Regions from separate parts of the Pantoea sp. CCBC3-3-1 genome, predicted to be linked through region 4. Evidence: predicted binding sites of a transcription regulator. Region 4 holds the regulator's gene; each other region holds the start of a gene.

Evidence for each region. Region 4 encodes CRP, which controls carbon source genes, mostly activating them, when cyclic AMP is high. Its sites were predicted from a motif close to ATGTGANNNNNNTCACAT; they were not measured.
Region 1: psiE (phosphate-starvation-inducible protein PsiE) is a predicted target of CRP. The motif match lies at 1,590-1,607, and genes of this name have one in related genera.
Region 2: EHV07_RS00195 (PTS mannitol transporter subunit IICBA) is a predicted target of CRP. The motif match lies at 1,439-1,456, and genes of this name have one in related genera.
Region 3: yrbN (protein YrbN) is a predicted target of CRP. The motif match lies at 1,690-1,707, and genes of this name have one in related genera.

The regions. Positions count from the first base shown of each region.
Region 1 is NZ_CP034363.1:276,763-279,895, reverse strand. Features, by position in the region: gene ubiA (4-hydroxybenzoate octaprenyltransferase) at 1-485, opposite strand, end outside; gene ubiC (chorismate lyase) at 487-1,014, opposite strand; gene psiE (phosphate-starvation-inducible protein PsiE) at 1,125-1,523, opposite strand; gene EHV07_RS01080 (YjbH domain-containing protein) at 1,821-3,133, opposite strand, start outside.
Region 2 is NZ_CP034363.1:48,002-51,134, reverse strand. Features, by position in the region: gene EHV07_RS00205 (gamma-glutamyltransferase family protein) at 1-405, shown strand, start outside; gene EHV07_RS00200 (DUF3053 domain-containing protein) at 612-1,328, shown strand; gene EHV07_RS00195 (PTS mannitol transporter subunit IICBA) at 1,708-3,133, shown strand, end outside.
Region 3 is NZ_CP034363.1:4,390,191-4,393,323, reverse strand. Features, by position in the region: gene pnp (polyribonucleotide nucleotidyltransferase) at 1-600, shown strand, start outside; gene nlpI (lipoprotein NlpI) at 725-1,609, shown strand; gene yrbN (protein YrbN) at 1,714-1,770, shown strand; gene EHV07_RS20515 (DEAD/DEAH family ATP-dependent RNA helicase) at 1,787-3,133, shown strand, end outside.
Region 4 is NZ_CP034363.1:4,546,639-4,549,771, forward strand. Features, by position in the region: gene EHV07_RS21375 (phosphoribulokinase) at 1-142, shown strand, start outside; gene EHV07_RS21380 (OsmC family protein) at 159-563, opposite strand; gene crp (cAMP-activated global transcriptional regulator CRP) at 873-1,505, shown strand; gene EHV07_RS21390 (YccS/YhfK family putative transporter) at 1,564-3,133, shown strand, end outside.

The sequences.
Region 1 (3,133 bases), 740 kb from region 4:
CTTACCGCAGCCCAGCCCATTGGAATCGCCCAACCAAATGCCGCGCCGAGCACCACCTGAGGCAGATGGGTATAACGCTTCATAAAAGGATAAACCCAGGCCAGCGCCAGCCCGCCAAACGACAGCAGAATAGTCATGGTATTCATGGTCAGCACCAGACAGAATGAGACCAGCACCAGTCCGGCAAACAGCAGTTTTGCCTCTTTCGAACTGACGGCACCGCTTGGCATTGGGCGCTGCTGCGTCCGCTTCACGTGTCCATCGATTTTACGGTCGGCAAAATCATTCACCACACAGCCTGCGGCACGCATAAAAAATACGCCCAGCACAAACACCACCAGCACGTTCAGCGGCGGAATTTTCAGGTCAGCCAGCCACAGCGCCCATAAGGTCGGCCATAGCAGCAGCAGCGATCCAATCGGCTTATCAATACGCATCAGACGGCTGTAGGCCTGGAATTTATTCACGGGTAAAGACTTCTCCATACTACGGGTTCCTTTCGGCCTGCGATGCCCGATAAAGCGGTGCTGGCGGTAAAAACAGTTCAGTCAGTAACAGCGGTTTGCCGGAGAGACGCAGCAGTGAGCGACGTCCCCACAGACCATCAATTCGTCCCGGCTCAATAAAGTCGCGGCTCAGGCTTGACGAGGTAAACAGGTAGCGGCCCAGGGGGCGGGTGCCCAACTGTTGTAGCATCTGTTCCGGCCCCTGCAACGTAGATTCAGGCAGAACCGTTCGCGCAGCCAGCCAGGGTTCACCATCGCCGCACAGCAGGATCTCTCGCAACCAGTAGCGCGACGCCAGTGGCAGTAAAAGCGCTTCGGGTGCCGCTTCCTCTGCACTGATAAAGCCTTCCCGCACGATTTCAACCGTCACTTTTTGACAGTGACGCTCAAAACGGCGGGTCATTGAATCCTCCTCAAGAAGCCAGTCCAGCACGGAAGCGGGCAATTCAGGTGAGGAGACAGGTAGCCATTCGATGGCGCGCAGTTGTGTTAGCGCGTGCTCGGCCATTGCGCTTCTCCGGGCAAAATTAGGGTGCCCTAGTGTAACGCAGAGCTGAAGAGAGAACACAGAATGCCGGTCTGAATTAGTTTGAAAGGCCTCTCAGAACGGCACCACGGCTACTCTCTTTTCAAGCGGTTGCTGTTCGCCAGCCACAGCGTGACGACCAGAATCAGGATGGCAATAGAATAAGCCAGCGTATCGAACGGGTTTTTATGGTCGACGATAATCAGGCGGATAATCGCCGTGATGCCGATATACACAAAGTAGCGCAGCGGAAAATGGTAGCCGGACTGGAAATATTTCACGATCAGCGCAATAAACTCGAAATAGAGAAAGTAAATTACGATCCCTTCAATCAGCAGATAGGAAGAGGTTTGCTCACCCGTATTCAACAGGACATTGGCGAGATGAAAGGTTTCCTTTCCTAAAAAAATAGCCAAAATGCAGGCCAGAAAAATCAGTCCTACATTCAGGACCATTTGTAATACCCAGGCAATACGCGTGGCGGTAATCATGCAAACATCCTCTGAAGTCACGTTGACATGCCAGAACAAGCCTTCTGACAGGCACAATATGCTTTAGTGTGAGCAAGTTCACAAGTTCTGCCGTATGGCGCGAGGCAAGACGAAGAATGGGCACAAGACGGCTGACACACTCAAAGGGCGAGGAACATGATTCTGAGACACAGCGTCCCGGGCCAGGGACGGCCCAGCCCGGACGCCGCTCTTTACATCTTTGTGGAACAGGTTTCGCGTCAGCGCTATGTTAACAATCTCAGGGCGAATCGCTTCGCCCCTCAAACGGCTGACAAACTAGCGGAAATCTTTATCCCGATCGGTCGTCATATCATACAGCTGGTATTTACGACCCAGCATCTGGCCACCGTCACGCGTTAGCGGCGTCCAGTTAACCTGTGCACGACCACGCGTTGGCGTCGCGGTAAACAGATCCATTGGAATCGAAATATAGAAGCCTTTGGTGAAGTCACCCTCGCCATATTCTTCTGCCGAAACGTTGGTTTTGGTCGCGTAAGCCCCCACAATCACGCCGCTGTCGAACTGACGTGAAATATCGACGGTTGCGCCTTTATCTTCTGCCAGATATTGCCCAACGCTCGCCTTCACCAGAACCTGGTGGTTGAAGAAGGAAGGACGCCAGTAGGCTGTCAGATTACCGACTTTCGCATTGTAGTCGGTGAACTGCATCATATTGTCCCAGTCACGCTGCTTCACGTAGTTGGCATCAACACCGAACGCCCAGTCAGAGTCAAGCGGACGATAAAGCACTTCGCCCCCAACGCCGCCGTACATGGTTTCCAGATAACCGCCGTATACCTGCCCATAGAAGCCGTTGCCAAGCGCATGCATATAGTTGGCTTGCAGGTTATTCACGTAAACGTTGTTTTCTACGTAGTCACGAATATGGGTACGAACACGCGGCAGCGAAGAGTCCGCAGGTGCGCCGTTATAAGTAAACTTATCGTAGTTGTTGGTCAGGTTGCCAAATACGCTGCCGTCGATCAGTAAGTGATCGGTCAGCCAGTAGCTGGCGCTGCCCATGACTCCCAGCTGGTACAGATAGAAGCTTTCCGGGCCGCCGACGGACTGGTTAAGCACCGGCGACAGGCTATAGCTGAAGCGGTCTGCATCAATGTAGTAACCCTGCTCGGTATGGCCTGGATCGACAGGTTCTACGCGCTTCTGATCGAGCATTTTTTCTTTGCCCAGCGGATACCCTTCCAGCTGCTGGCGAAGGCTGTCGACGTCAGTTTCGGTCGTCACCTGAGGCATGTGGCTACGGGTTTCAGTCACGCTGAGTTTAGTGACATTTGCCGGCAGGTTGTTCATCAGGATCAGGTTAGCGCGATCGACGCCTTCCTGAGTATTACGGTATTTCGACTGCTGACCGGTCACATACATCGTATCGCCGTTTACCTGCACGTCCGGGCCATTCAGACCCGCATTATATTTCAGGTCGGTCAGCTGATTAGCAACAACGGTCGGCTCCAGAAACTCGCCCTGAGGCTGAGGCTTATAAGCGGGCTTCGGCGAGTCGATGGAGGCGGTGTGCAAATCGTTAAAGTTGGTACGCAGCGTGAAGCCTGCCATCAGCGTATTACCGCGCT
Region 2 (3,133 bases), 510 kb from region 4:
CCTAACGTAGTGGCCGCGAACAAACGCGCATTCCATACCATCATTCCGGCTTTCGCGCTCGACGGTGACGGCCAGCCGCTGATGTCCTTTGGCGTGATGGGCGGCCCGATGCAGGCCCAGGGCCATTTACAAATGGCGTTGCGGATCATGTTGCATAAGCAGAACCCTCAGGCAGCGATTGATGCGCCGCGCTGGCGAGTTGTGGCAGGACGTGAAGTGATTGTCGAACCCGCGCTCGACCGCAACACCATTGCCGCACTGCGGGCGATGGGTCATCAGATTGTGGTGGAAGATCCGCTGCAAACCTACAGCTTCGGCGGCGCGCAGGCAATCGTTCGCGATCCGCAGGGTTTTTGGATTGCGGCGACCGAAAGCCGGAAGGATGGACAGGCGCTGGTGTTTTAAGTTTTTAAAATGAACTATTGTTTGTTTTTTAACCTTCGCAGGCGAGAGGTTCTTCGCCAGCGCATTAATATTGCGGCAGAACGTATTAAAGCAGGTCAGGCTTAGCGGATTCACGTATCTTCCCCGCGCGAGTTAGACTATTCTTTAGGCGCGGCGTCCGCCGCCCTTATTGCTTGTAAGCCCTTCTATTACAGGAGTTACTTCCCATGACGACAGGAACGATTCGCGTCTGGACGCGTCTGCTGGCGCCTTTTATGGCCCTGCTGCTGGTATTTCAGCTAACGGGTTGTGGTGACAAAGAAGCCGACCAGCGCAAAGCTTTTATCGATTTCTTGCAAAACACCGTGATGCGCAGCGGCGAACATCTGCCCGCTCTCAGTGAAGACCAGAAACAGAAGTTCGGCAACTATGTTAGCGATTACGCGATTATTTACGGATTTTCTCAGCAGGTTAATCGGGCTGTCGATTCCGGCATGAAGCCGGTTGTTGATGAACTCTCGGCAATCCGCACACCTCAGGACTATCTGACCCATCGCGATTCTCTGCGTCAGGCCAGTGGCTCTTTAGGCGTACTGACTCAGCAAATCCAGGCTGCAAAAACGCAGGCCGATAACAGCAAGGCCGCACTTAAGCAGCCGGAAGAGTTGAAAACGGTCTATGACAATGTCTACAACAAAGTTGTGACACAGCCAGCGGGCTCGTTGCTGCCGCTGCTGCCAACCTTGCAGACGCTAAGCCAGGACGCAGTACGAACCGGTGACTTCCTGCAACAACAGGGCGCACAGGTGACGTTTAACGGTCAGACGATCCAGTTCCCCAGCCAGCAGCAGGCGACGCAGTACAATACGCTGATGAGCAATATCTCCTCCAATGCTCAGGCGCTCGGCCAGGCGCAAAGCGCATTACAGGGCGGTTTTCAGTAATTTTTGATGACGGGCCGGAGAGTTTCGGCCCGCTGTTTTTAAATACCAAAACAGAAAGAAAATATTTTGTGATAGCAGTCACGTAACAGGTAAAAAACCGGAGTCGCTTTATGTGATTCACATCACGTAAATAATGACTTTGCCGCTGCGCATTCACGCTAATTTTTCCTTCTTTGCCATTAATTGTGATCGAAGTCACCAAATACCCCCCCTCTCTCGCCCTAACTCAGTGATATGCATCACACTTTATCTGACAACTACGCAGCTAACTATTCGCGTGGTAGAGTCCGCCTGCATACAGTGATACTGAACGAAATGTCCTGAACAAAAATCAACGCGCTTCTCTCAATCAGCGCGTACTTATAAGGGGTGTATTTTTATGTCCTCATCAGATATCAAGATCAAAGTACAGAACTTTGGTCGCTTTCTGAGCAACATGGTCATGCCTAACATTGGCGCGTTTATCGCCTGGGGTATTATCACCGCGCTGTTTATTCCTACTGGCTGGCTGCCAAACGAAACCATGGCGAAGCTGGTCGGCCCAATGATCACTTATCTGCTGCCGCTGCTGATTGGCTATACCGGTGGACGTCTGGTGGGTGGCGATCGCGGCGGCGTGGTCGGTGCCATCACGACCATGGGCGTGATTGTCGGTGCAGATATGCCGATGTTTCTGGGTGCAATGATTGTTGGCCCGTTGGGCGGCTGGGCAATCAAGAAATTCGACAAAGTCGTTGATGGTAAAATCAAAAGCGGCTTTGAAATGCTGGTTAACAACTTCTCGGCCGGTATCATCGGCATGCTGTTGGCCATCTTCGCTTTCCTGGGCATAGGACCGCTGGTGGAAGTGCTGTCGCACATTCTTGCGGCAGGCGTAAACCTGATGGTGCAGCATAACCTGCTGCCGCTGACCTCAATCTTTGTTGAACCCGCGAAAATCCTGTTCCTGAATAATGCTATCAACCACGGCATCTTCTCGCCGCTGGGTATCCAGCAGGCCAGCGAAGCCGGTAAATCGATCTTCTTCCTGATTGAAGCCAACCCGGGTCCAGGCATGGGCGTATTAATGGCCTATATGTTCTTTGGACGTGGCAATGCTAAGCAATCCGCTGGCGGCGCGGCTATCATCCATTTCCTCGGCGGGATCCATGAAATTTATTTCCCGTACGTGTTGATGAATCCGCGTCTGATTATCGCTGTCATCCTGGGCGGTATGACCGGCGTGTTCACCCTGACACTCCTGAACGGTGGTCTGGTTTCCCCTGCTTCGCCGGGCTCCATTCTTGCCGTGCTGGCTATGACGCCAAAAGGCGCTTACTTCGCCAATATTGCAGCGATTGTCGCCGCTTTCGCGGTATCTTTCGTCGTTTCTGCCATCCTGCTGAAAACCAGCAAGGTGAAAGAAGACGAGGATATTGAAGCCGCTGCACGCCGCGTTAACGAGATGAAAGCACAGTCCAAAGGCCAGAGCAGCGCGCCTGCAAATTTAGCCGGCGGCGATCGCGGCGATTTGAGTCACGTACGTAAAATTATTGTGGCGTGTGATGCCGGAATGGGCTCCAGCGCAATGGGTGCTGGCGTACTGCGCAAAAAAGTGAACGATGCCGGCCTGACAAATATCTCCGTCTCCAATACGGCGATCAATAATCTGCCAGGGGATGTAGATCTGGTCATTACCCATCGCGATCTCACGGAACGAGCGATGCGCCAGGCGCCTCACGCGCAGCATATCTCGCTGACTAACTTCCTCGACAGCGGCCTCTATACCGACCTTACCTCGCGACTGGTTGAAGCAAACCGTAGCG
Region 3 (3,133 bases), 160 kb from region 4:
ATTGAAGGTATCACCCGCGAAATCATGCAGGTGGCTCTGAACCAGGCTAAGGGTGCGCGTCTGCACATTCTGGGCGTGATGGAACAGGCTATCAGCACCCCTCGCGGCGACATCTCTCAGTTTGCGCCACGCATCCATACCATCAAGATCAGCCCGGACAAGATCAAAGATGTGATCGGTAAAGGCGGCTCTGTTATTCGTGCGCTGACTGAAGAAACCGGCACCACCATCGAAATCGAAGATGATGGCACCGTGAAAATCGCAGCGACCGACGGTGACAAAGCGAAATTCGCTATCCGTCGTATCGAAGAGATTACCGCTGAAATCGAAGTTGGCCGTATCTACAACGGTAAAGTTACCCGTATCGTTGATTTCGGTGCTTTCGTTGCCATCGGTGGCGGTAAAGAAGGTCTGGTTCACATTTCTCAAATCGCTGATAAGCGCGTAGAGAAAGTGACCGACTATCTGCAGATGGGTCAGGAAGTGCCGGTTAAGGTACTGGAAGTTGATCGCCAGGGCCGTGTGCGCCTGAGCATCAAAGAAGCCGCCGAGCCGGAAACGGCTGAGGCAGCTCCAGCGCCAGCGCCAGAAGCAGAATAAGAATACCACAAGCTCTCTCTGCTGATGCAGGGAGAGCTGTATCATCGCGAGGGCAGGACGACACCTTGTGCACGGCAGGCGGATGAAAGGAGAGTCATCCCATTGTTTGTATTTGGGAGTGGAAATGAAGCCTTTTTTGCGCTGGTGTTTCGTTGCGACAGCTTTAACGCTGGCAGGATGCAGCAACTCGGATTGGCGTAAGAACGAGGTTCTGGCTGTTCCGCTACAGCCGACGTTGCAACAGGAAGTTATCCTGGCACGTATGGAACAAATTCTTGCCAGCCGGGCCCTGACCGATGATGAACGCGCACAGCTGTTATATGAGCGCGGAGTGTTGTATGATAGTCTTGGTTTGAGAGCACTGGCGCGGAATGATTTTTCACAGGCGCTATCTGTCAGACCCGATATGCCCGAAGTATTCAATTACTTAGGCATATATTTAACGCAGGCAGGCAATTTTGATGCTGCCTATGAAGCGTTTGATTCTGTACTTGAGCTTGATCCAACTTACAATTACGCGCATTTAAACCGCGGTATCGCCCTGTATTACGGCGGAAGGTTTAAATTAGCGCAAGATGATCTGCTGGCGTTTTATCAAGACGATCCTAACGATCCTTTCCGTAGCCTGTGGCTCTATCTCGATGAACGCGAGATGAACGCCGACCAGGCAAAAGTAGCGCTACAACAGCGGTACGATAAAGCGGTCAGGGATCAATGGGGATGGAATATTGTCGAGTTCTACCTGGGACACCTCAGCGAAAGCAAGCTGATGGAGAGTCTTAAGGCGGACGCAACGGATAACACCTCGCTCGCTGAACATCTCAGTGAAACCAACTTCTATTTAGGTAAGCACTACCTAAGTCTGGGGGAGAAGGACAGCGCAGAAGCGTTGTTCAAGCTGACGGTCGCCAACAACGTACACAACTTTGTTGAGCATCGATATGCATTGTTGGAGCTGGCGCTACTCGGCCAGACACAAGACGATTTATCAGAATCTGACCAGCAATAGCTGACGAACTTTTATTGCCCTGATTTTAGAAAGGTCATCATCTTAACGGATGAGGGCTTTTTTGTTCGTCGAAACCACTAATTTGAGCCGGTTCACACTTTTTGATGAAAATGACTGAAAGTTTTCACGACGAGTTATGTAGACTGGCCGCCGCAATCTAAGAGGCACGTGTACTACATGACTGATATTGAAACCACTTTTGCTGACCTTGGTCTGAATGAATCCATTCTCGAATCACTTAACGGCATGGGCTATGTAAAGCCATCTCCGATCCAGGCTGAGTGTATTCCTCACCTGCTGGCGGGCCGTGACGTGTTGGGTATGGCACAGACCGGGAGCGGTAAAACAGCAGCGTTCTCGCTGCCACTGCTACACAACATTGACAGCAACCTGAAAGCACCACAGATCCTCGTGCTGGCACCAACTCGTGAGTTGGCGGTTCAGGTTGCAGAAGCCGTAACTGAATTCTCTAAACACATGCGCGGTCTTAACGTGGTGGCCCTTTACGGCGGCCAGCGTTATGACGTACAGCTGCGTGCTCTGCGTCAGGGTCCACAAGTTGTTGTGGGTACACCTGGACGCCTGTTGGACCACCTGAAACGCGGCACGTTAGACCTTTCTAACCTGCGCGGACTGGTGTTGGACGAAGCTGATGAAATGCTGCGTATGGGCTTTATCGAAGACGTTGAAACGATCATGGCTCAGATTCCAGCCGATCATCAGACTGCTTTGTTCTCTGCAACCATGCCAGAAGCGATTCGTCGTATTACGAAACGCTTCATGAAAGATCCACAGGAAGTGCGTATTCAGTCAAGCCTGACCACGCGTCCTGATATCAGCCAGAGCTACTGGACCGCTTACGGTCGTAAGACTGACGCGCTGGTTCGCTTCCTGGAATCAGAAGATTTTGATGCGGCGATCATTTTCGTCCGTACCAAAAACGCCACGCTGGAAGTGGCCGAAGCGCTGGAGCGCAGCGGTTACAACAGTGCTGCTCTGAACGGCGACATGAACCAGGCACTGCGCGAGCAGACGCTGGAGCGCCTGAAAGATGGCCGCCTGGACATTCTGATCGCAACCGACGTTGCGGCCCGTGGTCTGGACGTTGAGCGTATCAGCCTGGTGGTAAACTACGACATCCCTATGGATGCTGAGTCTTACGTTCACCGTATCGGCCGTACCGGCCGTGCGGGTCGTGCTGGCCGTGCGCTGCTGTTCGTTGAGAACCGTGAGCGTCGTCTGCTGCGTAACATTGAACGCACCATGAAGCTGACCATTCCAGAAGTTGAGCTGCCAGGTGCAGAACTGCTGGGTCAACGTCGTCTGGCTAAGTTTGCGGCTAAAGTTCAGCAGCAGCTGGAAAGCAGCGATCTGGAACAGTACCGTGCGCTGCTGAGCAAAATGCAGCCTGCGGAAGAAGAGCTGGATATCGAAACGCTGGCTGCCGCGCTGCTGAAAATGGCTCAGGGCGAACGCCCACTGATCGTGCCAGCCGACCCGGCTCCACGTCCACGTCGCGAATTC
Region 4 (3,133 bases):
CTATCTGCTGAGCATGCTGCAAGGCTCTTTCATTTCCCATATCAACACGCTGGTGGTGCCGGGCGGCAAAATGGGGCTGGCGATGGAACTGATAATGGGACCCCTGGTGAAGCGACTGATCGAGGGCAAAAAGATCGAGTAGCGGCGTTTCCCGCTCGCTACTGTGCAACGATAGAAAAGCTGTGGGTCAGCTTCACGCCCTTCCCCAGCATCAGCGCGACCGGACAATATTTTTCTGCGGAGAGCTGGACCGCGCGAGCAACGATTTTTTCCTCCAGCGCCTTTCCGCTAACGATAAAATGCAGATTAATATGCGTAAATATACGCGGCGCCGCCTCACGCCGCTCTGACGTCAGTTTGACCTCGCAATCCCTGACGTCGTGACGTCCTTTTTGCAGAATAGAAACGACATCTATCGCGCTGCATCCTCCGGCCGCCATGAGCAACATTTCCATTGGGCTGGGTGCTTTATCACCGGCGTTACCATCCATTAAAACCTGATGACCGGATGAGGATTCTCCCAAAAAGGTCAGCCCTTCCACCCATTTGATACGTGCCTGCATAACAAACTCCTCTAATTCATTCAGTTATCTTACCTTCAGGTCCGGACAACAAAAACGGCAATGCGACATAAATAGCACTATGCTGAAGCGAGACAACAGAAGACACCCATGCAAAGCTGTGCTACAAACAAAGCTGTAATAATTTCGTCAGTACTCTACATACAAGACGAAAAGGGACGACATAACGAGCCAGGCTTTCAACAGAAGCCCGAATAAATTTCCTTGATGGGAAACGCTTGACCATTTCAACGCCTGACAGGGAACTCTGCCCCTGTATTTAGGCACGATAACAACAGAGGATAACAGCGAATGGTTCTCGGCAAACCGCAAACAGACCCGACACTTGAATGGTTCCTGTCACATTGCCATATTCACAAGTATCCATCCAAAAGCACGCTGATTCATCAGGGTGAAAAAGCGGAAACGCTTTACTACATCGTTAAAGGCGCGGTAGCCGTATTGATCAAGGATGAAGAAGGTAAAGAGATGATCCTCTCTTACCTCAATCAGGGCGATTTTATTGGTGAGCTTGGCCTGTTTGAAGAAGGTCAGGAACGCAGCGCCTGGGTGCGAGCGAAAACGGCCTGCGAAGTGGCTGAAATTTCCTATAAAAAATTTCGCCAGCTGATTCAGGTCAACCCTGACATCCTGATGCGTCTTTCATCACAGATGGCGCGCCGCCTGCAGGTGACGTCTGAGAAAGTCGGCAATTTAGCTTTCCTCGATGTGACAGGTCGCATCGCGCAAACCTTGTTAAACCTGGCTAAACAGCCGGATGCCATGACTCACCCGGACGGGATGCAGATTAAAATCACCCGCCAGGAGATCGGCCAGATTGTTGGCTGCTCGCGTGAAACCGTAGGTCGCATTCTGAAAATGCTGGAAGATCAGAACCTGATCTCCGCGCATGGTAAAACCATCGTAGTTTACGGCACTCGCTAACCGGCTCTGAATCCACGGCGCAACGCCTCTGTTGCGCCTTTTTTATTGGTATACAGTGATGTGGCGTCGAATTATCTATCATCCCGAGGTCAACTACGCGCTGCGTCAGACGCTGGTGCTCTGTTTACCGGTCGCTATTGGATGGCTGCTGGGTGACCTGCAAAAAGGACTGCTGTTTTCTCTTGTGCCGGCCTGCTGCAACATTGCCGGTCTCGATACCCCGCATAAGCGCTTTTTCAAGCGGCTGATGGTTGGCGGCGGCCTGTTCGCACTGAGCAGTTTTCTGGTCCAGTATTTAGGCAATCATGCCATTCCCCTGCCTGCCATTCTGTTTGCAATGGCTCTGCTGCTGGGCGTGACGGGCGAAATCAGCCCGCTGCATGGTCGTTTGCTCCCCAGCTCGCTGATTGCCGGTATTTTTACCCTCAGCCTGGCGGGAAGAATGCCCATTTGGGAACCGCCGCTGCTCTATATCCTTGGCACAGTTTGGTATGGCGCATTTAACTGGTTCTGGTTCTGGCTGTGGAAAGAGCAACCGATGCGCGAAACGCTCAGCCTGTTATACCGCGAGCTGGCGGGCTACTGCGAAGCGAAATATACCCTGCTGACCCGCCTTAGCGACCCGGAGAAATCGCTGCCGCCATTACTGGCCCGCCAGCAAAAAGCGGTCGACCTGATTACCAACTGCTATCAGCAAATGCATATGCTGGCAGCCAGCAACGATAATCACCACAAGCGATTGACGCGCGCCTTTCAGGTAGCGCTGGATTTGCAGGAGCACATCTCCGTGAGTCTGCATCAGCCGGAAGAAGTGCAAAAGCTGGTGGAGAAAAGCCATGCCGAGGCGGTGATCCGCTGGAATGCTCAGACTATCGCGGCCCGGTTGCGGCAGCTGGCCGACGACATTCTTTATCACAAGCTCTCCGAGCGCTTCTCCATGGATAAGCAGCTTGGGGCATTAGAAAAAATTGCCCGCCAGCATCCTGATAACCCGGTTGGAACGTTCTGCTCTTACCATTTCAGCCGTATCGCTCGCGTTCTGCGCACGCAGCGTCCCCTTTATCAACGCGACTTGATGGCCGATCGCCAGCGCCGCTTACCGCTGCTGCCAGCAATCAAAAACTATTTATCGCTCAAGTCGACTGCGCTACGCACCGCAGGCCGCTTTGCCGTGATGCTCACTTTTGCCAGCTCGCTGGCGCTGTTTTTTAACCTGCCCAAGCCTTACTGGATCCTGATGACGGTGATGGTGGTCAGTCAGAACGGCTACAGCGCCACGCGGGTGCGCATCCAAAACCGTGCGCTCGGCACGCTGGGCGGCTTAATTGTGGCGGCTGTCGCCTTACGCCTTCAGGTTCCGCAATCTGCCGTCCTGTTGGTAATGCTGATTATTACGCTGGTGAGCTACCTGTTTATCCGCAAATTTTACGGTCTGGCGACGATTGGTTTTACGGTGACGGCGGTTTACTCGCTACAGCTACTCTCACTGAACGGTGCGGACTTCCTGCTGCCGCGCCTGTTGGATACGCTGATGGGCTGCCTGATTGCCTTCGGCGGGATGATCTGGCTGTGGCCGCAGTGGCAGAGCGGCCTGCTGCGGCAGAATGCGCATGACGCGCTGGAAACCT